One region of the Caballeronia sp. ATUFL_F2_KS9A genome, then DNA from elsewhere that is predicted to be linked to it. Evidence: predicted binding sites of a transcription regulator. Region 1 holds the regulator's gene; each other region holds the start of a gene.
What was found. The regulator FliA, encoded in region 1, starts transcription of late flagellar genes. The targets are predictions, from matches to a motif close to CTAAAGTTTNNNNNNNNNNNGCCGNTA.

Region 1 (8,048 bases):
GCGCGTAGTTGTAGACGGTGTCCATCGGCTCTTTCAGGCGCGGCGCCCACGCGGCCTTGTCGCCGAACTTCGGCGCGCCGAGCACGCCCGCCGCGTGACACGCCTGACAGACCTGCTCGTAGAGCGCCTTGCCCGCCTGAGCGGCGTCGGCGCTTTGCGCGCCCGCGGCCGGCGCCGCCGATGCAACCGCCGGCACCGATGCGAGCGCCGCGACCGCTGCGGCGGCCTGAGCATTTTCGTTCGAACTGGCTGCGGCGGGCGCTGCCGCGCTCGATGCGGCCGCGGCGCCCGATGCCGGTTGCGCCGGTTCCGCGAGCTTGCCGCCGCTGCCGTTCGCCATATAGACGACCGCGCGCGCGATTTCGAAGTCGGAGTAATCGTCGGGGCTGGTGCCGCCGCGCGCGGGCATGCCGCCCTTGCCGTTGAGCGCGTTGTGCAGCAGCGTGTCGTAACCTTCGCCGATGCGCGGGGCCCATGCGCCGGCATCGCCGAACTTGGGCGCGCCGGCGGTGCCTGTCGCGTGACAGGCCGAGCACACGGCCTTGAAGACTTCCTCGCCGGACTTGTAGACGCGCGGCGCGTTGGCGTCGCGGACATCGACTTGTGCGGCGGGCGCGATGCGCGCGTTGACCGACTGCTCGATGTCCGTGCCGGCGCCGGTGCGCGTGGAATTGTTCACGTACACCGCGAGCAGGATGATGATGGCGACCGGGATGCCGAATCCCGCGATGACCGCGGCGATGAGTTGGCCGGGTGTCTTGATCGGGGCTCCGTGGGGTGCTTCGCTCATGCTTGTCTCGTCTCCCGTTTTTTGGTGTGAGTCGGTTCAGTGACAGCGTGACAGCTACGGCAGTGCGCTAGGCGCGCCTTGGGGAAGGCACGGTCGATTATAGACGGAACGCTTAACTGTCGGCGCGGGGTGGCCGGGGCGGTGAAGCGGGCGTTTACCCGAATCGTGTGATGCTTTGTGACTCGTTCCGCGCAGGGCGTCCGGTCCCGCACGATGGACGGCGTCACGGAAAACAGGTATCCTCTCGGATTCGCATGGGCCTTGCAGCCGTCTTACGGCGTGTGTAGTTCTTCCGCAAGCCCTTCTCCGATGCGCCCGTAGCTCAATGGATAGAGTACTGCCCTCCGAAGGCAGGGGTTGCTGGTTCGATCCCAGCCGGGCGCGCCAAGCGTTTCCACTCGACAGCCGTCGCAGTCGAAACTACTCGAGTCCGCCGTCGCGATTCGCCGTCGTCGTCCCCCAACCAAACCCCATCCCCGCCAACCACCTCCTATAAGCCACCGCCATCCGATCGCACTTCTGATGCAACTCCGCATCGAGATCGAGCGGCAAGCGCTGCGGCCATTGCGACTCCACCACCGGGGTGTCCTGCATCAAAATCTCCATATTGAAGTCGTATAGCTCGCGATCGGAATGCGTCGAATCATCCTCGTGAATCGAGACGAGCCACGCGCGCGTCTCTGTCTGCGTCACCGGCGACGCCGCCAGCATGATATGCAGCGCGCCCTGCCCGCCCGACGCCATCTTCGTCAGCTTCGCGATCAAAGGCCGCTTCACGCGATACACATAATCGATCATCGCGCCGCCGCCCTGCCCCGGCATTCCCGCCGGTTGCCAGTATCGGCATTGCCGCGCTTCCAGACCTTCATCGCTCGCGACGACTTCGTAATCGGGCACTTCCGTATGCGTGTCCTCGCCCAGAATCCCCGCATGCACGAACGAGAAATGCGCCATGTCCAGAAAATTCTCGACGACGCGCGGCGCCGACGACCTCACCGTCTGCGGCGCGAGATTGATGCGCCGGCCACCGGGAATCACGGCTTCGGGAAAGAAATCGAGCGCATACGCAGGCTCGCCGAAACACATCCAGATAACGCCGTACTTCTCTTCGCAAACGAAAGTCGTCGCGCACGCGCGCTTCGACGGACGCAATGAAGGATTCGACGGAATCCGCAAACACTGTCCTTCGATGTCGTAACTCCAGCCGTGATACGGACACACGATCTGATCGCGCATCACATGCCCGAGCGACAACTGCGCGCCCCGATGCGGACAGTAATCGCGCCACGCATGCGCCGCGCCGATGCTGTCCCGCCACACGACGATCCGCTCATCGGCCACGATGAATCCGCGCGCGCCGCCTTCCGGCACGTCTTCGCTATTGCAAACGGGCAGCCATTCGGCAGCCAAAGAAATGGATTCGTCGCGCATCGCCGTGAATGAGAAATGGACGTTCTTAAGCTGTTCTTACACGAAACACAGCGTCTTCGCAAAACGTTGCAAAATAGCGGATCGCTCGCTCGGTGCAACTCGATACCACTCCATTCAGCCGATGCCATGCGACGGGGCCGCAGTACTTGGCAGCAAGATAAAAGAAAGAAATCACCATCCAGGGGTTCAGTATGGAGCAGGCGCATCAACCGGCACGCCGGACTTATGCCTTCGCATGGTCCGAACACCGGAATCCGGAACGCGAGCAGGCCACGCTGCGGGTCTGGATGGGAGCGGTGGTTCTTCTGGCTTACGGCGTTTTCGCGTGGCTCCGCCCTTCACACGATGCCTTCCTGACCACGCGCCTCGTCGCGCTCTATGTGTCTTATGGGGCGATCACGCTTCTGATCGTCAGCCGCATGAGCGCGCCTTCTGTTGCGCGCCTGACCGTCACGACCATCGCCGATCAGACGATCCTCGGGCTCGCGCTCGCCGCGGGCGGCGCAACGGCGCTGCCGCTTCTCTGGGTGATGTTCTGGTTTCTGATCGGTTCGGGATGCCGATACGGCAAGCGCACGCTCGCCGTATCGTGCGCGACGGCGCTCATCATCGTCACGGCGATGGCCGTCTGGCAGCCGTGGTGGCACGAGAATCTTCCCGCCGCGATCGGGCTCGCGCTGAGCGTACTCGGCGCATCGGTGTATCTGAGCGTGCTCGTCGATCGGCTCGGCAACGCGAATCGCGATCTAGCGCGTCAGGCATCGACCGATCCGCTCACGGGTCTGTCGAACCGGTACGCGCTGGAAAGAGTCGTCGATCGCGCGATGAACGCGCCCGAAGCCAATGGCGATCACGCCACCGCGCTCCTTCTGATCGATCTCGACGGCTTCAAGGAAGTGAACGATACCTACGGTCACGCCGTCGGCGATCTGCTGCTGCAAGCCTTCGCGGACTCGCTCGCGAAGCGCATGCGCAAGTCGGACACCATCGCGCGTCTGGGCGGCGACGAGTTCGTCGTGCTCGCGCATCAGATGCGCGACCGCGACGCCGTGTTGTCGGTGGCCGACAACATCCATTCGGCGCTCGGCGAAATTACGTCGGTGCAGGAGCGGCCGGTGTCGGTATCGGCGAGCATCGGCGCATGCCTGCTTTCGAGCGCGGCGTCCGCGCATCAAACCGGCATGACCGCCGTGCTGCGCGCCGCCGACCGCGCGATGTACCGCGCGAAAAGTCTCGGCGAAGGGAAAACGGTCTTCGCCGAGACGCGGGACTTCGAGATCAGCTAGAGAACGTCAGGCCTCGACGCTCGTCCACGCCTGCTCGCGCAGCTTCGTGCGCAGACGCGCGACCGCCTGGCTGTGCAACTGACACACGCGCGACTCGCTCACTTCCATCACCGCGCCGATTTCGCGCAGGTTCAGGCCGCGTTCGTAATAGAGGCTCATCAGGAGCTTCTCGCGCTCGGGCAGCTTGTCGATGGCTTCGATCAGCGCGCCGCGAAGGCTGTCGTCGAGCAGCGCGGACAGCGGATCCGAACGATCGACGCAATAGCGGTCGAGGAACGGCTCGTCGTCGGCGGAGCGATCGAAGTCTTCGTAATAGATCAGCTGGCTGCCGTGCAAGTCCTGAAGCATCGACTGATATTCGTCGAGCGGCATCTTCATGTGCTCGGCGATTTCCTGCTCGCTCGCCGCGCGGCCGAGGTTCTGCTCGACCTTGTGCACCGCCGATTCCACTTCGCGCGACGTCTTGCGCATGCTGCGCGGCAGCCAGTCGTTCGCGCGGAGCTCATCCAGCATCGCGCCGCGGATGCGCTGGCTCGCATATGTTTCGAACTGCGCGCCCTGATCTTCCTTGTAGCGGCTCGCCGCGTCCAGCAGGCCGATCATGCCGGCCTGAATGAGATCGTCGAGATCGACGCTCGCCGGCATCTTGGCGACGAGTTGAAGCCCCAGCCGTCGAACGAGCGGTGCGTATTTCGTCAGCACTTCCGACTGTGAGAGTTTGCCTTGGGCGTTATACATCTTGGTCACCTATCTTGATCACATCGACGCCGTGCTGCTCAATGCAAAGTCGTGAAGCGCAGCCGCACGATGCGACGCCTCCCGCGCGCCCTGTACAGAGTCGCTAACCGGATTTCGCGCGTCGGCCTGGCCGCCCGCATCGCGCATATAAGGCGCGGGGCGCATCGGCCAGTGCAGGAGCTCCGCCGCGATTGCGCGGTAGTCGCGCGCCGCGGCCGTGGCCGGGAACGCTTCGACTGCACAGCGTGAGAGTTCCATCGCCCGAGCGACGCGCGCATCCTCGGACACATATCCCGCCTGCACGAGCGACACGGCCAGATACCGGCTCGCGACGCCCGACAGGTTGTCGAACGCGACCGCCGCGTCGGCCGGGTTCTGCACGTGATTGACGAGCACGCGGAACTGGCCGATCGCATGGGCGTAGTGCAGTCGTTTCATGCACGCATACGCCTCGGTGATCGCCGACGCGGCTACCCGCGTCACAATAAGAAAGTCATGCGCCTGCGCCGCGAGCGTCGACAGCGCGCCGTGGCGATCGAGTTGCGCATCGATCAGCACGATGTCCGCCGGACCGTCGAGCAACGCGCGGCATTGCGCGGCATCGTGAACGATGCGTTCGTCGCGCGGCGCGGCCATCAGCGAGAAGCCGAACGGCGTGCGCTCGACGGCATCGCCGAGCATGCGCCGGCCCGACATCACCGAGGCGAGCGCGCCCGCGTCTTCGGTGCCCACGAGACGGCTCACCGATCCCGCGTTGCGGTGCTCGTCGATCACGAGCACGTCCTTGCCGTGGATGGAAAGCGCCGCGCCGAGATTCACCACCGCCGACGTGCATCCGATGCCCGCCGGTCCGCCCGCGATCGCCACCACGCGCGAACCGGCGCGCGTAAGGAGCCGTCGCAGGCCTTCCGCCTGGTCGAGCACGAACTTATCCAAAGTGCACCTCATGCAGTTCGGTCGTGGCGCGCGCGGACAACGCGGACAGCAGCGCAGGCGTTTCTTCGTCTTGCGGCACGAAGGGCGAGTTGTCGCGCGGGATGCAGAACGCGCTCTTGATGAGAAACCGCTTGGTCGCGACGTACAGGTTCTCCGGCACTTTCTGACCGGTCGACACGTAATGCACCGGCAGCTTGTAGCGGATGACCGTATCGAGCACGCCGCCGAGATTCGTCGCTTCGTCGAGCTTGGTCAGGATGCAGCCCGCGAGCGGCGGCTGGTCCGCGGCGCTCTTGTAGGCCTGCACGACTTCGTTGAGCGTGTCGCCGTGGCTCGTCGCGTTGAGCAGCAGGATGCGCTGCACCGGATGACCCGCGCCGCACAGCATCGCGATCTGATCCGAGACCATGCGATCGCGCTGGCTCATGCCGATCGTGTCGATCAGCACGATATGTTTGTTGCGGAGTTCCGAAAGCGCGAGTTGCAGGTCCGCGCCGTCTTTCACCGCGTGAACCGACACACCGAGAATCTTGCCGAAAATGCGCAGTTGCTCGTGCGCGCCGATACGGTAGCTGTCGGTCGTGAGCAGCGCGACCTTGCTTGCGCCGAAGCGCATCACGCAGCGCGCGGCAAGCTTGGCCGTCGTGGTCGTCTTGCCGACGCCAGTCGGGCCCATCAGTGCGAACACGCCGCCGCGTTCCATCAGCGCGTCTTCGCTGTCCATCACCGGAATGTTCGATTCGAGCACCTGCTGCACCCACTCGAGCGCGCCTTCGACGCTCTCGAGTTCCGGCATGTTGTCCACCATCATGCGGACGAGCTGCGCCGAGAAACCGGCGGCGAACAAACGCTTCGTGAGCGCGCCGCCCGTCGGGTTGCGGCGCTGGCGCTCGCCCCACATGAGACCGGAGAAGTGCTCTTCCATCATCGAGCGCATCGACGAAAGCTCGTTCATCACCGTTTCGTTGACGACCTGCTCCATGCGCGTGCGGATCGCTTCGGTGACGACGGCCGCCGCGTTCGCGGGCAAGCCATCGAATGCGTGTTCCTTCGATGCCGGCGCGGCGTTCGCCTCGGCTGCTTCGGCGTGCGGCGCGCTCGCGTTGATCTTCTGCGCGGCGCGGCGCGCGGCGATTTGCGCGGCTTCGCGTGCCCAGTCGGGCGTTTGGACCTTCGGCTCGACGGCGGCTTCCGCGCGCTTCGTTTGCTGACGCATGGCGTAGCGGGCCGAGTCCGCCGTCTTTTCGACGCGCGTCTCTTGCGCAGTCACCGGGACCGGCACGCCCATGCCGCGTGCGATCGCAGCCGACGCGGTCAGCGGACGGTTCGACGGCATCGACGCCTGCTGCGCGATGCGCTTCGCATGCTCGATCAGCCACGGATTGGAATCGGCCATCGTCGGCGGCGTGTCGTCTTCTGCGCGAGCTTCCGGCTCGGCGTGAAATTCATCGTCCGCATCGGTGTTCGCGCCGAAGACGGACGAGAACACATCGCCGCTCGCGTACGGATTCGCGGCCGACTGCTTCGCCGGCATCGCGGCTGCAGCGGCGGCCAGCGCGGCGCGCGACGTGCCCGCCGAACGTGCTGCCTGTTCCTTCGCGGCGGGCGAGATCGACGCGATGTCGCTGTCCGCGACGCCGACGATCTCGACCGAGCCGTCATCGAGCGTGCGATTGGACAACACGACGGCATCGGGGCCGAGCGCTTCACGAACCTGGCGCAGTGCGTCGCGGCTGTTCGCGCCGATGAATTTACGAATGTTCAAACTTGCCCCCGATGAGGTGAAACTGCGATCTTTAGCAAGCGGACCCACTTGGCTCGTTGCCGTGTCCGCTTTTCAGTGAAGCCATTATTGCGAACTTGAGTCTTTGTCCATCGCTGGATAAGGGGTGAGAAAAAGGGGTATTTCGGCTGATGGAAGCGCGCCGTGCATCGCAAGGGCGGGCGTTTGCCCGGAAAAAGATTCCGCTTCGCCCGTTTCCGCGCGTGGGCGCGGCGGCGTAAGCTTTAGGCTCCGCGCGCATCGAAGCCGCGCCGGACAATCAAAGGAGACTTCTTCGCATGACGTCCGCTGTCCCTTCCTCACAGGATCAAACCACCGGCGCGCGATTGCTCGTCGATGCGCTCGTCCATCACCGCGTCGAGCGCGTGTTCTGCGTGCCCGGCGAGAGCTTCCTCGCCGTGCTCGATTCCCTGCATGACGAGACCGAGCAGATTCAGACGATCGTCTGCCGCCACGAGGCGGGCGCGGCGAACATGGCCGAGGCGGTCGGCAAGCTCACCGGCAAGCCGGGCGTCGCGATCGTGACGCGCGGGCCGGGCGCGACGCACGCGTCGATCGGCGTGCACACCGCGTTTCAGGACTCGACGCCGATGATCCTGCTCATCGGCCAATGCGCTCGCGATCACATGGATCGCGAGGCGTTTCAGGAAATCGACTATCGGCGCATGTTCGGGCAGATGGCGAAGTGGGTCGCGCAGATCGACGATCCGCGCCGCGTGCCTGAATACATGAGCCACGCGTTTCACACGGCGATGTCCGGCCGTCCGGGTCCGGTCGTGCTCGCGCTGCCGGAAGACATGCTGACCGAAACTGTCGATGCCGTGCCGCCCGCGCCGCGATATCAGCGCGTGGCGGCGTCGCCGTCGAAGGCGCAGATGGAGCGCCTGCGCGAACTGCTCGCGAACGCGAAGAAGCCGTTCGTGATCGCGGGCGGAAGCGGCTGGACCGCCGAGGCGACGCAGGACTTCGCGCGCTTCGTGGAAGCGTGGAAACTGCCGGTCGGCTGCGCGTTCCGCTTTCAGGACACGCTCTCCAACGACCATCCGAACTACGCGGGCGATGTCGGCCTCGGGATCAATCCGGC
Region 2 (8,048 bases), on a different contig from region 1:
TCGCGCCGGTCATCGGCCAATTGTTCTTTCCGCCGTCGATTCCTGACTGGCTGCGTCAATTGCAGACTTTCGGCATCTTCGCGGCGGGTTATCTCGCGCGCCCGCTCGGCGGGATCATCATGGCGCACTTCGGCGATCTGCTCGGACGCAAGCGCATGTTCACGCTTTCCGTGCTGCTGATGTCCGTGCCGACGCTCCTGATGGGCCTCCTGCCCACGTACGCGTCGATCGGCCTGATGGCGCCCGTCCTGCTGCTCGTGTTCCGCGTGATGCAGGGCGCGGCGGTCGGCGGCGAAGTGCCGGGCGCGTGGGTGTTCGTGTCGGAGCATGTGCCGGGGCGTCATATCGGCTATGCGTGCGGCACGCTCACGGCCGGCCTGACGGCGGGCATTCTGCTCGGCTCGCTGATCGCCACGGGCATCAACAAGGCGTTCGCGCCGGCCGAAGTCGCCGATTTCGCGTGGCGCCTGCCGTTCCTGCTCGGCGGCATCTTCGGTCTGTGCTCGGTGTATCTGCGTCGCTGGCTGCATGAAACGCCGGTGTTCGCCGAGTTGCAGAAGCGCAAGTCGCTCGCCGCGGAACTTCCGCTCAAGGCCGTGCTGCGCGATCACGGCCGCGCCGTCATCGTGTCGATGCTGCTGACGTGGATGCTTTCCGCCGCGATCGTCGTCGTGATCCTGATGACGCCGACGCTGCTGCAGAAGCAGTTCCACATCGCGCCGGCGACGGTGCTCGTCGCGAACTGCGCGGCGACGCTGTGTCTCACGATCGGCTGCGTGCTGGCGGGCGCGATCGCGGGCCGCATCGGCGCGGGCAAGACGATCTTCGTCGGCGGCGTGGCGCTCGCCGTCACGTACTGGATGATGTTCCAGCAGGTCGCGGCCGATGCCTCCGCGCTTTTGCCGTGGTACGCGCTCGCGGGCTTTTTCGTCGGCGTGATCGGCGCGATTCCGTTCGTGATGGTCAAGTCGTTCCCCGCGGCCGTGCGTTTCTCCGGCATCTCGTTTTCGTACAACGTCGCGTATGCGGTGTTCGGCGGACTCACGCCGATCGTCGTCTCGCTGATGATGAAATCGAGCCCGATGGCGCCCGCGATCTACGTCGGCGCACTGTGCGCGGTCGGCGCGCTGACGACGTTGTTCATCAAGCAGGCGCGCTGATCCGGCGTTAGCGTTCCACACGCGAAGTGGCGCACCGTTCACGCGGTGCGCCATTTTTCATTGCGCTTTCACGTTTCGGCCCATGCCGAAACATCGGCCGCGCCGCGCGCCTACGATGGCCGGCATGAACTCGAATCTTTCTTCATCCGAAACGCGTCTGTCCGCACGGCAGACGCTCACCGTGACGGCGACCAGCGTCGGCTTCGTCGTCTCGCAACTCGATGTCTCGATCGTGAATGTCGCGCTCGCGCGCATCGGCCACGATCTGGGTGCGAGCGTCGCGAGCCTGCAATGGACCATCGACAGCTACGCGCTCGCCTTCGCCGCGCTCATGCTCTCGGCCGGTTCGCTCGGCGACCGCTTCCGCGCGCGGCGCATGTTCGTCGGCGGACTCGCGCTTTTCGCGCTGGCGTCGCTCGCGTGCGCCTTTTCCGGCGACGCGGCGCAACTCATCGCCGCGCGGGCCTTGCAGGGCGTCGGCGCGGCGGCGATGCTGCCGAACTCGCTCGCGCTGCTGAATGCGGCGTGCGGCCACGACCGGCGTCTGCGCGCGCGAGCGGTCGGCTTGTGGACGGCGGCGGGCGCGGTGTCGATCGCGGCGGGGCCGATCGTCGGCGGCGTGCTGATCGCGGCGTTCGGCTGGCGCAGCATTTTCTGGGTCAATCTGCCGATCTGCGCGGCGGGCATCGTCGCGACGCTAGCGTGGATAGAAAACGCGCGACCCAAAGATGCCGGTCGTGCGCGCGGCATCGACCTGCCCGGCCAGGCGCTGGGGATCGTCGCGCTCGCCTCGTTCGTCGGCGCTGTGATCGAACTGCGCCCGCTCGGACCGATGCATCCGCTCGTCATCGGCGCTTTGCTGCTCGCGCTGGCGGCGGGCGGCGCGTTCATCGCGATCGAGCGCGAAAGCCGCACGCCGATGCTGCCGCTGTCGCTCTTCGCCGAGCGCACGTTCAGCGCGGCCGTGGCCTTCGGTATCGGCGTGAATCTCACCTACTATGGAATGGTCTTCGTGCTGAGCCTGTATTTGCAGCGCGTGCTCGGTCACACGCCCTTGCAGACCGGCCTCGCGTTCCTGCCGCTGACGGGCGGATTCCTGATCTCGAACCTGGCGAGCGGCCCTGTCGTCGCGCGCTTCGGCTCGCGCGGCCCGATGATCTTCGGCGCGCTGCTCGACGCCGCCGGTTTCGCCGCGCTCGCCTTCGTCGATGCGACGACGCCCACGGCCGCGCTGCTCGTGCCGTTCCTGCTGATTCCATCGGGGATGGGACTCGCGGTCCCGGCGATGACGACCGCGCTGCTCGGCACCGTCGGCCAGCCGCGTGCGGGCACGGCGTCGGCGGTGCTCAACACGGCGCGGCAGGCGGCGGGCGCGATCGGCGTCGCGGCGTTCGGCGCGCTCGCGGCTTATGGCGACGGCGCGGCGAGCGCGCACCAGATCGTCGATGCGGTGCGCTGGTCGGCGGCGATCTCCGTCGCGCTTCTGTTGTGCGCCGCGTCGATCGCGCGTCATGTTAACAATCCGGCGAGCGCGAACGCCGAAGAACGTGTTACCTAGAGACGGACGTCGGGAACGGCCGTTGCAACGCCCAGGTAAAGCCGCGAATCTTTTGAGGACAACACCATGTCGACAATGCCCCGCTCCCCCGAGGAGCCGCTCGAACCGGACCCGGACAAGCTGCTCGATCCCGACGCCGCGCCGAACCCCGAAGATCCGGACATGCCTGACGGCCCGGATTCCGCGACGCCAATGGTGCCCGCCGATCCGAAAAACGGCGAACCGCGCATGTAGAACGCCGGGCGGCCATCGCGCGCATAAAGCAATGCCCGCGCGGCCTTGAAAGCGGCGCGGGCATTCTTACTGATGCTCGTGGACGAAGAGCGTTACAGGCTAGTGGTCTGCACCGCGCCGGTTTCCAGCGCACGCTCGATGAGCGCTTCCTGCTGCGCCTTGCGAACGGCATCGGCGACGAGCGTATCGGGCGCTTCCACTTCGGCCTTGATCGCGCCGATGATGCCGTCCGCTTCGACGATCACGAGCGATTCCGCCGAATCCGCACGGCTGATGATGACGCGCAGCGGCCCGCCGCCCTCCGCGATGCTGGCGCAAAACTGCATCGTTTGCCCGCCGATCACTTGTTCGAATGTTTGAATCATCGCTGCCTTCCGCGTTGGTTGGACAAAAGCTGACACAGGCCGCGCGCCATGCGACGCGCAGCCTGCTTTCTCATTGATCCGCGCATGTCGACTAGGTTCAATTCTGTAAGCATGCGCGGCGCGACGCAAGCTCAACGTCTTGCGTCGGCGAGTTCGCGAAGGATGGCGGCGGTCGAATCGTCGGCGGGAAAGAAGGCTTCGATCGCAAGCTCCGACAACGTGATGTCGACGGGCGTGCCGAAAACCGTCGTCGTGCTCAAGAACGACAGCACGCCGTGCTGCGTGCGCAAACGCAAGGGCACGACGACGGGATCGGTCTCGCCGCGCGGCTCGTGGGTCGCGTGACGCGGCGCGGGATACGCCTCCAGTTCGGCCAAGAGCGCGACGAGCGTCGCATCGCCGGACACGTCGATTTGCCGGCGCAGGCGCGCGAGCAGATGCGCGCGCCACTCGTGCCAGTTGTCGATGGCATCGGCGAGACCTTGCGGATGCATCGACAGCCGCAGCACGTTGACGGGCGGCACGAGCAATTGCGCATCCGCCGATGCGACGAGCGGCGCGAAAGCCGCGTTGGCCGCGATCATCGTCCAGTGACGATCGACCGCGAGCGCGGGATACGGCTCATGCCCTTTGAGCACGAGATCGACAGCACGCCTGGCAGCGGAAAGTTGCGGATCGGCCAGCGCGCGCTCGCGATAAAGCGGCGCATAACCGGCCGCGACGAGCAGCGTGTTGCGCTCGCGCAGCGGCACGTCCAGTTGCTCGGCGAGGCGCATCAGCATGTCCCGGCTCGGCAGCGAGCGGCCCGATTCGACGAAGCTCAGGTGACGCGTGGACACGTCCGCAACGCCTGCGAGATCGAGCTGGCTCATGCGCCTGCGCTGACGCCATTCGCGCAATAGCGCGCCGACGTCCGATCGAACGGCCGGATGTACGAGGGTCGAGTTCATGCAACCGATGTTAGACGAAACATGATCACGCGATCCATTGCCTGCAAAGTAAGCGGCGCGAACGAACGTAACATTTACGCCGCAAACATTTGCGAAGAAAAACTTGCGCGCGACACCCTAAATCTCCGGCACTTTCGCGCCGATAAGTCCAACAACAAGCGAACAATGCGTCGCGAGCCGTGCGCGTCTCAATCCCGAGCACGCACGGCCCGCGGCGCCCGGACTTTTGCGGAGAAATCATGTTTGTCATCATCGGATGGTTGTTGGTCATCGGCTCGGTGATCGGAAGCTTCGTCGGCGTCGGCGGCCACCTCGCGGCCCTCGTGCAACCGTTCGAGCTGCTGTGTATTTTCGGCGCGGCGATCGGCGCGTTCGTCGTGTCGAATCCGACCGCGACGCTCAAGAAAACGTTGCAATCGATTCCGAAGGCGTTCAAGGGCGGCGGCTACACGAAAGAGAAATATCTCGCGCTGATCGCATTGCTCTACGAACTGCTTCAGAAGGCGCGCAAGGAAGGCATGATGGCGCTCGAAGCCGATGTCGATGCGCCCGAGTCCAGCCCGGTCTTTCAGAAGTACGAGCACGTCATGGCCGATCATCATCTGCTCGACTTCATCGTCGACTATCTGCGCATGATGTCGGCGGGCAATGTCAACGCGCTCGAAATGCAGGATCTGATGGACGAAGAGCTCGACACGCACCACACCGAAAGCTCGATCGCCGCGAACGCCATTCAGAAAATGGCCGATGGCCTGCCTGCATTCGGTATCGTCGCCGCGGTGATGGGCGTCGTGCACACGATGGGCTCGGTCGGCGCCGCGCCCGCCGTGCTCGGCGAGATGATCGCGGGTGCGCTCGTCGGCACGTTCCTCGGCATTCTGCTGGCGTACGGCTTCATCGGCCCGCTCGCGGACCTGCTCAACGCGAAGGGCGCGGCCGAAGCGAAGCCGTTCCAGTGCGTGAAGTCCGTGCTGCTCGCATCGATGAACGGTTATGCGCCGACGATCGCGGTCGAGTTCGGCCGCAAGGTGCTCTTTACCGCCGATCGTCCGAGCTTCAAGGAACTCGACGACGCGGTTCGTGCCACCAAGATGCCGAAGGCGGCTTCGTGATGACATCGGGTACGCAAAGGACCAACGCACATGGCTGAGAAACCGTCACGCGATCCGCTGCAGTCCGTGCTTGCGCCGACTGTCGTCGTCAAGCGCAAGAAGAAGGCGCACGGACACGGCCATCATGGCGGCGCATGGAAGATCGCCTACGCCGACTTCGTCACCGCGATGATGGCGTTCTTTCTGTTGATGTGGCTGCTCGGATCGACATCGAAGTACGACAAGGAAGGCATCGAGCAATACTTCAATACGCCGCTTTCCGCATTGTTCGGCAACGATGGCGGCGCGTCGGCGCATACGAGCGTCATCGCGGGCGGCGGCAGGGATCTGTCGAGCACGCGTCCGGGTGAAGGCAACAAGACCCAGACGCAACCGGTGCCGCAATCGATCGCGCGCGCTGCCGTTGCGATGGACGACTTGCGCAAGCTGCAGCAACTCAAGCAGAAGCTGATGGCGCTCATCGAGCAGACGCCTGCGCTGCGCGCGTACAAGGATCAGATTCGCATCGCGATCACGAGTGAAGGCTTGCGTATCGAGATCGTCGATTCGCTCAAGCGGCCGATGTTCGCATCGGGCAGTTCGAGACTCGAAAGCTATGTGACGACGATTCTGACGAACATCGGCGCATCGCTGAACGATGTCGATAACCGCGTGTCGATCGCGGGGCATACGGATGCAGTGCCCTATTCCGGCGGTCAGGCGGGCTATTCGAACTGGGAGCTTTCGAGCGAGCGGGCGAATGCCGCGCGGCGCGCGCTCGTCGCGGGCGGCATGAAGGAAAGCAAGGTGCTGCAAGTGCGCGGACTGTCCGACGTGCTGCCGCTCAACAAGGATGTCGTCGACGAGCCGACGAATCGGCGGATCAGTATTCTCGTGCTGAACAAGGCCGCGGAACAGGCGTTCTTCCGCGATGGCGGCAGAACCACGGTCGATGAAACGCGGCCTGTCGAAGCGGCGCTTCCCGCGCCGGTCTCGGTCAAGTCGGATGCGCCGGCGGCGGTGGTGAAGTAGACAACGCTCGCGGCTTGACGAAGCGCCATGCACATCGAATCGTGCATGGCGCTTTTCATTTCAGCCGGGCCACTCCGCGACCGTCTGCACCACGAGCCAGACGTTCGCCGCGCTGATGACCACGAACAGCGCCCACGCGACGAGCTTCATGAACGGTTTGTTCGAGAACGCTCCCATGAGGCCGCGATCGCTCGTCATCCGGATCAGCGGATAAAGCGCGAACGGCAGTTGCAGGCTCAGCACGACCTGACTCGCGACGAGCAGCTTGCCGACCGCGCCGTTGCCCATCACGTACACGCCGATCAACGCTGGCACGAGCGCAAGCGCCCGCGTGATGAATCGGCGCTGATAGCACGGGATTTTCAGTTGCAGGAACCCTTCCATGATGACCTGCCCTGCAATGGTCCCGGTGAACGTCGAACTCTGGCCCGATGCAAAGAGCGTCACCGCGAAGAGAATCGCCGCAAGCCCGGTTCCCACGATAGGCGCAAGCAGCTTGTACGCATCTTCGATCTCGGTCACTTGCGTGTGTCCCGTCGCGTGAAATGCCGATGCCGCGAGAATCAGGATCGCCGCATTGATCAGCAGCGCGAGAACGAGCGACACGATCGTATCGAGCCGCGAAAGATTGATCGCCGATGCAAGGCTCTTCGCATCGCGATTCACCACGCGCGTCTGCACGATCGAGGAATGCAGATACAGGTTATGCGGCATCACGGTCGCGCCGAGAATGCCTATCGCGAGATAAAGCGGCTCGCGATCGCTCAACGCGTGAATCGATGGCACGAGCCCGGCAGCAACCGAAGGCCAATGCGGTTTGACGAGCACGAGCTCGACGATATAACCGACGCCGATCGTCGCGATGAGCCCGAGCATGATGGCTTCGAGATCGCGAAAGTTCTTGCCTTTCAGGCCCAGCACGATGAGCGTATCGAATGCGGTGAGCACCACGCCCCACATCAGCGAAACGCCGAACAGCAAATGAAACGCGAGCGCGCCGCCGAGCACTTCCGCGAGATCGCACGCGATGATCGATAACTCCGCGAGCATCCATTGCACGTTCGCGACCGGTTTCGCGTAACGCTCACGCGATAGCTGCGCGAGATCCTTTCCCGTGACGATGCCAAGGCGCATCGAAAGACATTGCAGCACCATCGCCGCAAGACTCGACAACACGACGACAAAGAGCAGGCTATAGCCATAGCGTGAGCCGGCTTCGATATCCGTCGCCCAGTTGCCCGGGTCCATATAGCCGATGGAAATGAGCAGGCCCGGCCCCGCGAATTGCAGGAGCTTCTTCCATAGCGGCGCGCCCGGCGAAACGGCGACGGAGCCTTTGACTTCCGATGGGCAAAACGGCGCGGTGGCCGTGGTCGGCAGATTGAACGGCAATTTATCGAGTCCTGATGGGATATCGGGGACAACATCCGCGAACGATGTTGTGCAGGTAGCTTACAAGGCGCGTCTCGCGGGCGAGTCTATCACCGGCTGCGCGCATTCACAGACAGCCCCAATCTGACCAAAGCGTCATCTCATCGCCAGCATCTCGTCACGGTACGACAAATAAAATTCAGTGGTGGCTGTAGCGAGCGTGCCGACGCTGCATATCGCGCAACCGCACGTCCCGTTCATTTTTACCCGCATGAGGAGTGCGCCAT
Region 3 (8,048 bases), on a different contig from region 1:
CCGCCGGGTTGCTCGGGTCGTAGCTGGTCTTCATCGGGCTCGGATCGTCGACGACGCCCGTCACCTGCACGCCGCCGACCTGCTGGCCCGACGCGGTCTTCGCGCCGCCGAGCGGATCGACCGCGAACACGACCTGCTTGGCCTTGTACGGCTTGCCGTCGGGGCCGGTCGTGCTGTCCGCGTTCGCGAGGTTGGACGCGGTGACGTTCAGGCGCTGCGCCTGGGCTGACATCGCCGAGCCGGCGACGTTGAAGATGTTCATCAAGGAAGGCATGTGTTTCTCCTACTGCGCTCAACTGTTCGACGTAATCGCCGACAACATCGATTTGATTTGCGACGACAGCACCGTCATGCCCGCCTCGAAGTGCAGCGCGTTGTCCGCGAACTGCACGCGTTCCGAGTCGAGATCGACCGTGTTGCCGTCGAGCGACGGCTGGCTCGGCACGCGATAGGCGAGCTTGCCGTAGTCGTCGCTCGGGCCGCCCGACGCGGACAGCGTCGACGTGCCGCTCATGTGGCCCTTGGCCGTCGTCGCCATGCCGCCGCTCGTGCTGACGCGGACGGGTTGCGCCATCTTCAGCGTCGAGCCGTTCGATGCGCTGCCGCCCTGCTTGAGCGCGCCCGCGAGCGCGCTCGAAAAGTCGACGTCGCGCGCCTTGTAGCCGGGGGTGTCGGCATTGGCGATATTCGACGACAGCAATTCCTGCCGATACGCGCGCACGTCGAGCGCCTCGCGGCCAAATGCGAATTCCTTGTCGAGTCTGTCAAGCATTGCGGTTTCTCCTGTCGGCAGCGCCGGGGCCTTTTTGCATGACACGCATCTTAGGAGCGGCGCGCAATAACTAATCCGACGAATAACCGGGAAACGGGGCCTCTATTCGACGCTTGCGTTATCCGGCCGATATCTAGAATTCGTCTCGTTGCCGATTGCGGGTCTTTTTCCCGCCGCAAACGGATCAATGCAGTCGCCGCATCGTTTGCGGCCCGATCGAATCAGGTACGGAGAAAGTCGATGAGCAGGTCCGCGAAACGTGCATCGAACCCTACGGCTCGCGCCGCAGCGACGTTCGCGCGCCGCACGCTGCGCGGTCTGGCCGGCGTGTCTCTATGGATGGGCGTGGCTGCGCTCGCACAGGCGCAGCAGGCCGACGGCCCGATCGTCATTCCGGGCAACGCCGAAACCAATCCGGCCGCCGCAGCCGACATGGCCCAAAAGCTGACGGCACGCGCCGCGACGCCCGTTGCCGCGGCGCCCGCGCCTGAAATGACGCGTCCGGGCCCGAGCGGCTATCGCGCCGCGACCAAAGCCGCCGACGCCGCGATGCGCAACGCCGCGCTCGAACTCGACGCCCGCGCCGACGCCGCCGACGATTCGATGAACAGCGCGATGAACGACGCGATGAACGACGCGAGCGGCATGATCGTGATTCCCGGACCGGGCGAAGCGAAGCCTGCGCGCGCGGTTGCGGTTGCGGCGCCTGCGCTTCAGAAAGCGCCGGCCTCATCCGCTTCGCGCGAGGTGATGCCCGTCGTCGTGACGCGCGACGATGGCGTCGTCCGCGGCGCGAGCGTCAAACCCGTCGCGGCCAGCCCCGCGACGCCCGTCGCCGCCACCGCTTCGCCGATGAAGCGCGTGAGCTTCAATCCGTCGGCGGCAGCAGCAACGCCGGCCGCAGCGGTAGCCGCCACCATGCAAGACGGCGAATCGATCCGCCTCACCGCGCTCAACTTTCTTCAGCAGCAGGCCGCCGGCTTGCCGGGCAAGGTCGACATCACCGTGACGCCGGTCTTTCCGCGCGGTCTCGCGGCGTGCTCGGCGCTCGATCCGTTCATGCCGACGGGCGCGCGCCTCTGGGGTCGACTGACGGTCGGCGTGCGCTGCGTCGGCGAGCGTCCGTGGACGCTTTACGTGCAGGCGCGCGTATCGATCAACGCCACTTACTACACCGCCGCGCGCGCAATCGCGCCGGGCGAAGTGCTGAACAACGCCGATCTCGTCGCCCGCGACGGCGATCTCACCGTGATGCCGCAGGCCATCGTCACCGATCCGGCTCAGGCCGTCGGCGCAGTCGCACTGTCGCGCGTGCCGGCCGGCCTGCCGCTGCGCACCGACATGCTGCGCGCGTCGACGTCGGTGTCGATCGGCCAGACCGTGCACGTCGTCGCCGGCGGCTCCGGATTCTCGATTTCCGCCGACGGCACCGTGATGAACAACGCGGCGCCCGGCCAGCAAGTACGCGTCAAAACCGCCGGTGGCCAGATCATCACCGGCATCGTGAAGGACAGTCAGACGGTGGAAGTGGCCCTGTAAAACGGGATGTGTTCGGTCCCCCACACTTGTTTCATTTTGTTGCAAATGCGCTCGATGCCCGCCACATAAGGCTCAGAGCGCGATAGGCAGAGCGAACGGCAGTTGGCAGTCCGGCGTCAGGGTAAAGTTTTCAAGACCCGTCGCCGTTAAAGGACTCAACACGTTCGGGAATGGACATCGTGAAGATCGAATCGAATAGCAACACCAATCTGGCTGGCCTTCAAGACAATCTGCCGCGCGCGTCGCAAAACGACGCGAAAGGTGCCGCGGGCACCGTGCAGCAATCGCAAGCGGGCGCGAGCCCGGCGAAGAATTCGACGGTGAGTCTGTCGTCGGTTTCGAGCGACTTGCGCGCATCGAGCGGCTCGGACATCGACACGGCGAAAGTCGAGTCGATCAAGGCCGCAATCCGCGACGGCAGCCTGAAGATGGACACCAGCAAGATCGCCGACGGCATTTTGAGCACCGCTCGCGACCTGCTGCAAACGAGAACCCCGCCGACCGGCGGCTGAACGCTTCCGTCGCGCCTTGCGCGTGACGGCGAGCGTTGGCGACACCGGGCGGCTTTTCAAACCGCTTTTCGAGCGATGCAATGAGAGACGCCCTGCTTGCCACTGTCACCGAAGAAGTCGCCGCTGTTCTGGCCTTCGAATCCCTCCTCGAGGTCGAGGAAAAAGCGCTGATCGCCGCGCAGCCGCTTCCGGCGCTGCCGACGATCATCGAGAACAAGACCGCGCTCACCGAACGCATCTCCGCTCTCGAAAAGGCGCGCGACGAACAATTGAACGCGCTCGGCTTTCCCGGCGGCTTCGTCGGCATGGAAGCGGCCGCTGCGGGCGACAGCAAGATCGCCGAGCAATGGGCGCTGCTCACCGCCGCGGCCCGCCGCGCGAAACAGGGCAACAACAACAACGGCGTGCTGATCCGCACCCGCATGGAATACAACCGCAAGGCGCTCGCCGCGTTGCAGGTCGCTCCGTCGAAGGGCGGCTTCTACGGTCCGGACGGCCGCGTGCCCGGCGCCTGATCGCCTGTCATTGCCGTTTCTCGCCTCTCGAACGGCGCGCGCTTCTCGCGAGGCGCGCGCCGCTTTTGTTTCCCGCGCTTTCATCGGCCGAATAACCCCCTTTTCCCCGGCTTTATCCGCCGATGGCTGCTCGACGCCTTCCGCAATAATCGCTTTCATCAAAAAGCGGCTTCCTGCCGCTCGCATGTGAAACCGATGGAAGCGATGGAGTAAGGCCCGGTGGCAGAAGAAAGCGATCTCGAAAAAACCGAATCAGCGACTCCCAAGCGCCTGGAAAAGGCGCGGGAGGACGGTCAGGTTGCGCGTTCGCGCGAGCTCGCGTCGTTCGCGCTGCTGGCGGCGGGTTTTTTCGGCGTGTGGGCGTTGTCGGGGCCGATCAACCAGCATTTGCAGACGATTCTTCGCGGCGCGTTCACGTTCGATCACGCGACGGTGCTCGACACGCACCAGATGATGATCGGCGCGGCGAACGCGGGCCGGGAAGGTCTCTTCGCCGTTTTGCCCGTGCTGCTGCTGACCGGATTCGCCGCGCTCGTCGCGCCGATGGCTCTCGGCGGCTGGCTCATCACGACGAAACCGCTCGCGCCGAACTTCGGGCGTCTGAATCCGATCAGCGGTCTCGGCAAGATTTTCTCGATGCAAGGCCCGGTGCAGCTCGGCATGTCGCTCTTGAAGACGGCGGTGGTCGGCGGCATGGCGGGCTGGGCGATGTGGAGCCGCAAGGCCGAAGTGCTCGGCCTTTTGACGAAGCCGCTCGATCTCGCGCTCGCCGACGCGATGCACATGATCTTCGTGTGCTGCGCGATGGCGATCGGCGGACTGTTTCTCGTCGCGGCCGTCGACGTGCCGTATCAGCTTTACTCGCACGCGAAGAAGCTGCGCATGAGCAAGGAAGAAGTGAAGCGCGAGCACAAGGAAAACGAAGGCGATCCGCACATCAAGGGCAAGATCCGCCAGCAGCAGCGCGCGGCCGCGCGTCGCCGGATGATGCAGGCGATTCCGACCGCCGATGTCATCGTCACGAACCCGACGCACTTCGCCGTCGCGCTGAAGTACGCCGACGGCGAGATGCGCGCGCCGAAGGTGGTCGCGAAGGGCGTGAATCTGGTCGCGGCGCGTATCCGCGAACTGGGCCGCGAGCACAACGTGCCGCTGCTCGAAGCGCCGCCGCTCGCGCGTGCGCTGTACCACAACGTCGAGATCAACCGCGAGATTCCGGGCGCGTTGTACGGCGCGGTCGCGCAGGTGCTGGCGTGGGTCTACCAGCTCAAGCGCTACAAGGAAGATGGCGGCATCAAGCCGGACGAACCGTCCGATCTCGAGGTGCCGAAGGAACTGGACAAAGGCGGCGTTTCCGACGCCGACGCCGATCAGGAAGCTGCCGAAGCCCTGGCTGGCGACAACACTGACAATGGAGCCGCAGCATGAACGCGCGCGCTGGATTTTTCGCCAAACGGCCCGACGCGCTGGGCACGCAGAACCTTCGCGCCTTAGCCGGCCCGATCCTGATCTGCATGATCTTGGGCATGATGATTCTGCCCTTGCCGGCGTTCCTGCTGGATCTGTTGTTCACCTTCAACATCGCGCTGTCGGTGATGGTGCTGCTCGTCAGCATGTACACGCAAAAGCCGCTCGACTTCGCGGCGTTCCCGAGCGTGCTGCTGTTCTCGACGCTGCTGCGCCTGTCGCTGAACGTCGCGTCGACGCGTATCGTGCTGCTCGAGGGTCACACCGGCCCGGACGCGGCCGGTCAGGTGATCGAATCGTTCGGGCACTTTCTCGTCGGCGGGAATTTCGCGGTCGGTATCGTCGTGTTCGTGATTCTGATGATCATCAACTTCATGGTGATCACGAAGGGCGCGGGACGTATCGCCGAAGTCGGCGCGCGCTTCACGCTCGATGCGATGCCCGGCAAGCAGATGGCCATCGACGCCGATCTGAACGCCGGTCTCATCAACGAGGAAACGGCGAAGAAGCGCCGTCAGGCGGTCGCGCAGGAAGCCGAGTTCTACGGTTCGATGGACGGTGCGTCGAAGTTCGTGCGCGGCGACGCGATCGCGGGCTTGCTCATCATGGTCATCAACGTGGTGGGCGGGCTGATCGTCGGCATGCTCCAGCACGACATGGACTTCGGGCACGCGGCGACCAACTACACGCTGCTCACGATCGGCGACGGCCTCGTCGCGCAGATTCCGTCGCTCATCATCTCGACGGCGGCGGGCGTAATCGTGTCGCGCGTCGCGACCGAGGAAGACATCGGCACGCAGCTGACCGGCCAGTTGTTCCAGAACCCGCGCGTCTTGATGATTACAGGCGTGATCATCGGCGTGATGGGCCTGATTCCGGGCATGCCGCACTTCGCGTTCATGCTGCTCGGCGGCGGCCTCATCTACGCCGCGCGCACGATGAACAAGCGCGCCGAAGCGAAGAAGAAAAGCGCCGTCACCGATGTCACGCCGCTCCAGGCGAGCGCGGCTGCGGCTTCCGCCGAAAATGCCGAGGCCAGTTGGGAGGACGTGTCGCTCATCGATCCGCTCGGGCTCGAGGTGGGTTATCGCCTGATTCCGCTCGTCGATCGCAACAGCGACGGCGAATTGCTCAAGCGGATCAAGGGCATCCGTAAGAAATTCGCGCAGGAAATCGGCTTTTTGCCGCCGGTCATCCACATTCGCGACAATCTCGAACTGCGGCCGAACGGTTATCGCATTGCGCTGAAGGGCGTGGAAGTGGGCGTCGGCGAGGCGTTTCCGGGTCAGTGGCTCGCGATCAATCCGGGACAGGTCTCGGCCGCGCTGCCGGGCGCGCAGACGCAGGATCCGGCGTTCGGTCTGCCGGCGGTGTGGATCGATACGAATCTGCGCGAACAGGCTCAGGTCTACGGCTACACGGTCGTCGATGCGAGCACGGTCGTCGCGACGCATTTGAATCACCTCGTCGTGACGCATGCTGCCGAATTGCTCGGCCGTCAGGAAGTGCAGGCGCTGCTGGAGCGCATCGGCAAGGACACGCCTTCGCTGACGGAAGATCTCGTGCCGAAGGTCATTTCGCTTACGACGCTGCAGAAGGTGTTGCAGAACCTGCTGGACGAAAGCGTGCCGATCCGCGACATGCGTACGATTCTCGACGCGTTGCAGGAACACGCGCCGCGTGTTTCGGATGCACACGATCTCACGGCGGCGGTACGTCTCGCGCTGGGCCGCGCGATCACGCAGCAGTGGTATCCGGGCAACGACGATCTGCAGGTGATGGGCCTCGATCCGACGCTGGAGCGCGTGCTGTCGCAGGCATTGTCGACGGGTCCGAATCCGGGACTGGAACCGGGACTCGCGCAGACGCTGATGAACTCGACGCAAAACGCGATCATGCGTCAGCAGAACCTGGGCTTGCCGCCGGTGCTGCTCGTGCAGCATTCGCTGCGCGCGATGCTGGCGCGGTTCCTGCGCCGGAGCTTGCCGCAGTTGAAGGTGATCTCGTATGCCGAAGTGCCGGATACGAGGAATGTGAAGGTGGTGAATTTGATTGGGGCGTGATGTTCCGCTTCAATGAAGGACCGAACCGATCAGACTTCGAAGGTTTCGCGCATCGAAGACGACGGTCTTCCAGGTGTAGTAGTTGGCGCGTTCGAACTGTGCCTTGCCGACGGCTAACTGACTCTCGGCGATCGCCAGTATGTGCCCTGACTTCTTTGCCTCGCGATACTGCATGTGAATCAATTCCCCTTCCAGGAGTCGCGTGTCGCTCATGGCTGCAATGACGATCGACGGCGTCGGCGTCTCGATCACGTGGTCCGCGATGAATTTCCCTGAGATGGGCAGTTCGACCTCGGCATAGTGCTTCAAGTCGAATTCTTGGGCTATGTCGGCAATCGTGCGTGACAAGCGTCCCTTGAAATCACTTCCCGATCGGCGTTCGACGCGCGACGTCGCCACACCGTAAAGCTGCTGCGCCGCCTCGGCCACGCGAAACACGTAGGGGACCACCAGCCGCTCGTCCATTGTCGTGGCGCGAATGACTTCGTCGTTGCAAAGACGCGCCGGACTGTACTGCAAAAGGCTCTGCGACCACTGCTCGACGGCGCCGGACTCGACGTCCCCGCCGATCATGCTGGCGCAAAGGCAAGCCTCACCGTTCTCGTCGATCGAAAACGCGCCATCGCGAACGCGCACTCGAACCACCACGCGATCTCCGGTGCCCGGATACTCGAGCGGAGTGACGATGCGAAACACGTCACGCGGATCTTCGTGAACTTCGAAGAGCGCGCATACCGTTCGCTTCAGGAATTCGGCTAACACAATAAATCGCCTTGACCGTTTTGCTCGTTAGAGATCGTGATGCCTGTCGCTCGGCAAAATAGGACGATGAGCGCCGAGCGATCATCTGTGACGCGCGGATCGAAAATTCGAGATGACTTGAGGTTAAGCTCCGGCGCGCCCGGCAGCAAGCGATTCCGATAATCGATGGTCGTTTCGCAGGGCATCTTGCAATGCACGCCTTTATGGCTCGGATGATAGTGAAACTCCAGCAGCGGATACAAATCGCCTTGAGGCAAAGTCCAGAGCAGGTGTCCGTAGAACGATCGATCCATTAGCTCTTCGCCATCGCGCCACATGAACAGCACGCAGTGCGCATCCGAAACGGGAATCAGATCGGTGGCCTGGACACGCGGACGCGCCATTCTGCTGAATGGCTTCGGCCACTTGCTCTTGTTCA

Region 2: motA (flagellar motor stator protein MotA) is a predicted target of FliA. The motif match lies at 4,386-4,412, and genes of this name have one in related genera.
Region 3: flgM (flagellar biosynthesis anti-sigma factor FlgM) is a predicted target of FliA. The motif match lies at 2,434-2,460, and genes of this name have one in related genera.

What each region holds. Positions count from the first base shown of each region.
Region 1 covers NZ_JALQEK010000022.1:204-8,251, forward strand. The annotation lists gene NCS67_RS12745 (c-type cytochrome) at 1-790, opposite strand, end outside; tRNA gene NCS67_RS12750 (tRNA-Arg) at 1,102-1,177, shown strand; gene NCS67_RS12755 (Rieske 2Fe-2S domain-containing protein) at 1,211-2,200, opposite strand; gene NCS67_RS12760 (GGDEF domain-containing protein) at 2,413-3,507, shown strand; gene NCS67_RS12765 (RNA polymerase sigma factor FliA) at 3,514-4,245, opposite strand; gene NCS67_RS12770 (MinD/ParA family ATP-binding protein) at 4,264-5,181, opposite strand; gene flhF (flagellar biosynthesis GTPase FlhF) at 5,174-6,946, opposite strand; gene NCS67_RS12780 (thiamine pyrophosphate-binding protein) at 7,243-8,048, shown strand, end outside.
Region 2 covers NZ_JALQEK010000029.1:32,343-40,390, reverse strand. The annotation lists gene NCS67_RS15835 (MFS transporter) at 1-1,160, shown strand, start outside; gene NCS67_RS15830 (MFS transporter) at 1,276-2,718, shown strand; gene NCS67_RS15825 (hypothetical protein) at 2,785-2,952, shown strand; gene NCS67_RS15820 (hypothetical protein) at 3,045-3,317, opposite strand; gene NCS67_RS15815 (helix-turn-helix domain-containing protein) at 3,449-4,267, opposite strand; gene motA (flagellar motor stator protein MotA) at 4,507-5,379, shown strand; gene motB (flagellar motor protein MotB) at 5,410-6,390, shown strand; gene NCS67_RS15800 (Nramp family divalent metal transporter) at 6,451-7,782, opposite strand; gene NCS67_RS15795 (DUF4148 domain-containing protein) at 8,047-8,048, shown strand, end outside.
Region 3 covers NZ_JALQEK010000021.1:8,155-16,202, forward strand. The annotation lists gene flgC (flagellar basal body rod protein FlgC) at 1-274, opposite strand, end outside; gene flgB (flagellar basal body rod protein FlgB) at 293-772, opposite strand; gene flgA (flagellar basal body P-ring formation chaperone FlgA) at 1,013-2,311, shown strand; gene flgM (flagellar biosynthesis anti-sigma factor FlgM) at 2,482-2,823, shown strand; gene NCS67_RS12680 (flagella synthesis protein FlgN) at 2,904-3,338, shown strand; gene flhB (flagellar biosynthesis protein FlhB) at 3,558-4,766, shown strand; gene flhA (flagellar biosynthesis protein FlhA) at 4,763-6,868, shown strand; gene NCS67_RS12695 (hypothetical protein) at 6,878-7,630, opposite strand; gene NCS67_RS12700 (hypothetical protein) at 7,624-8,048, opposite strand, start outside.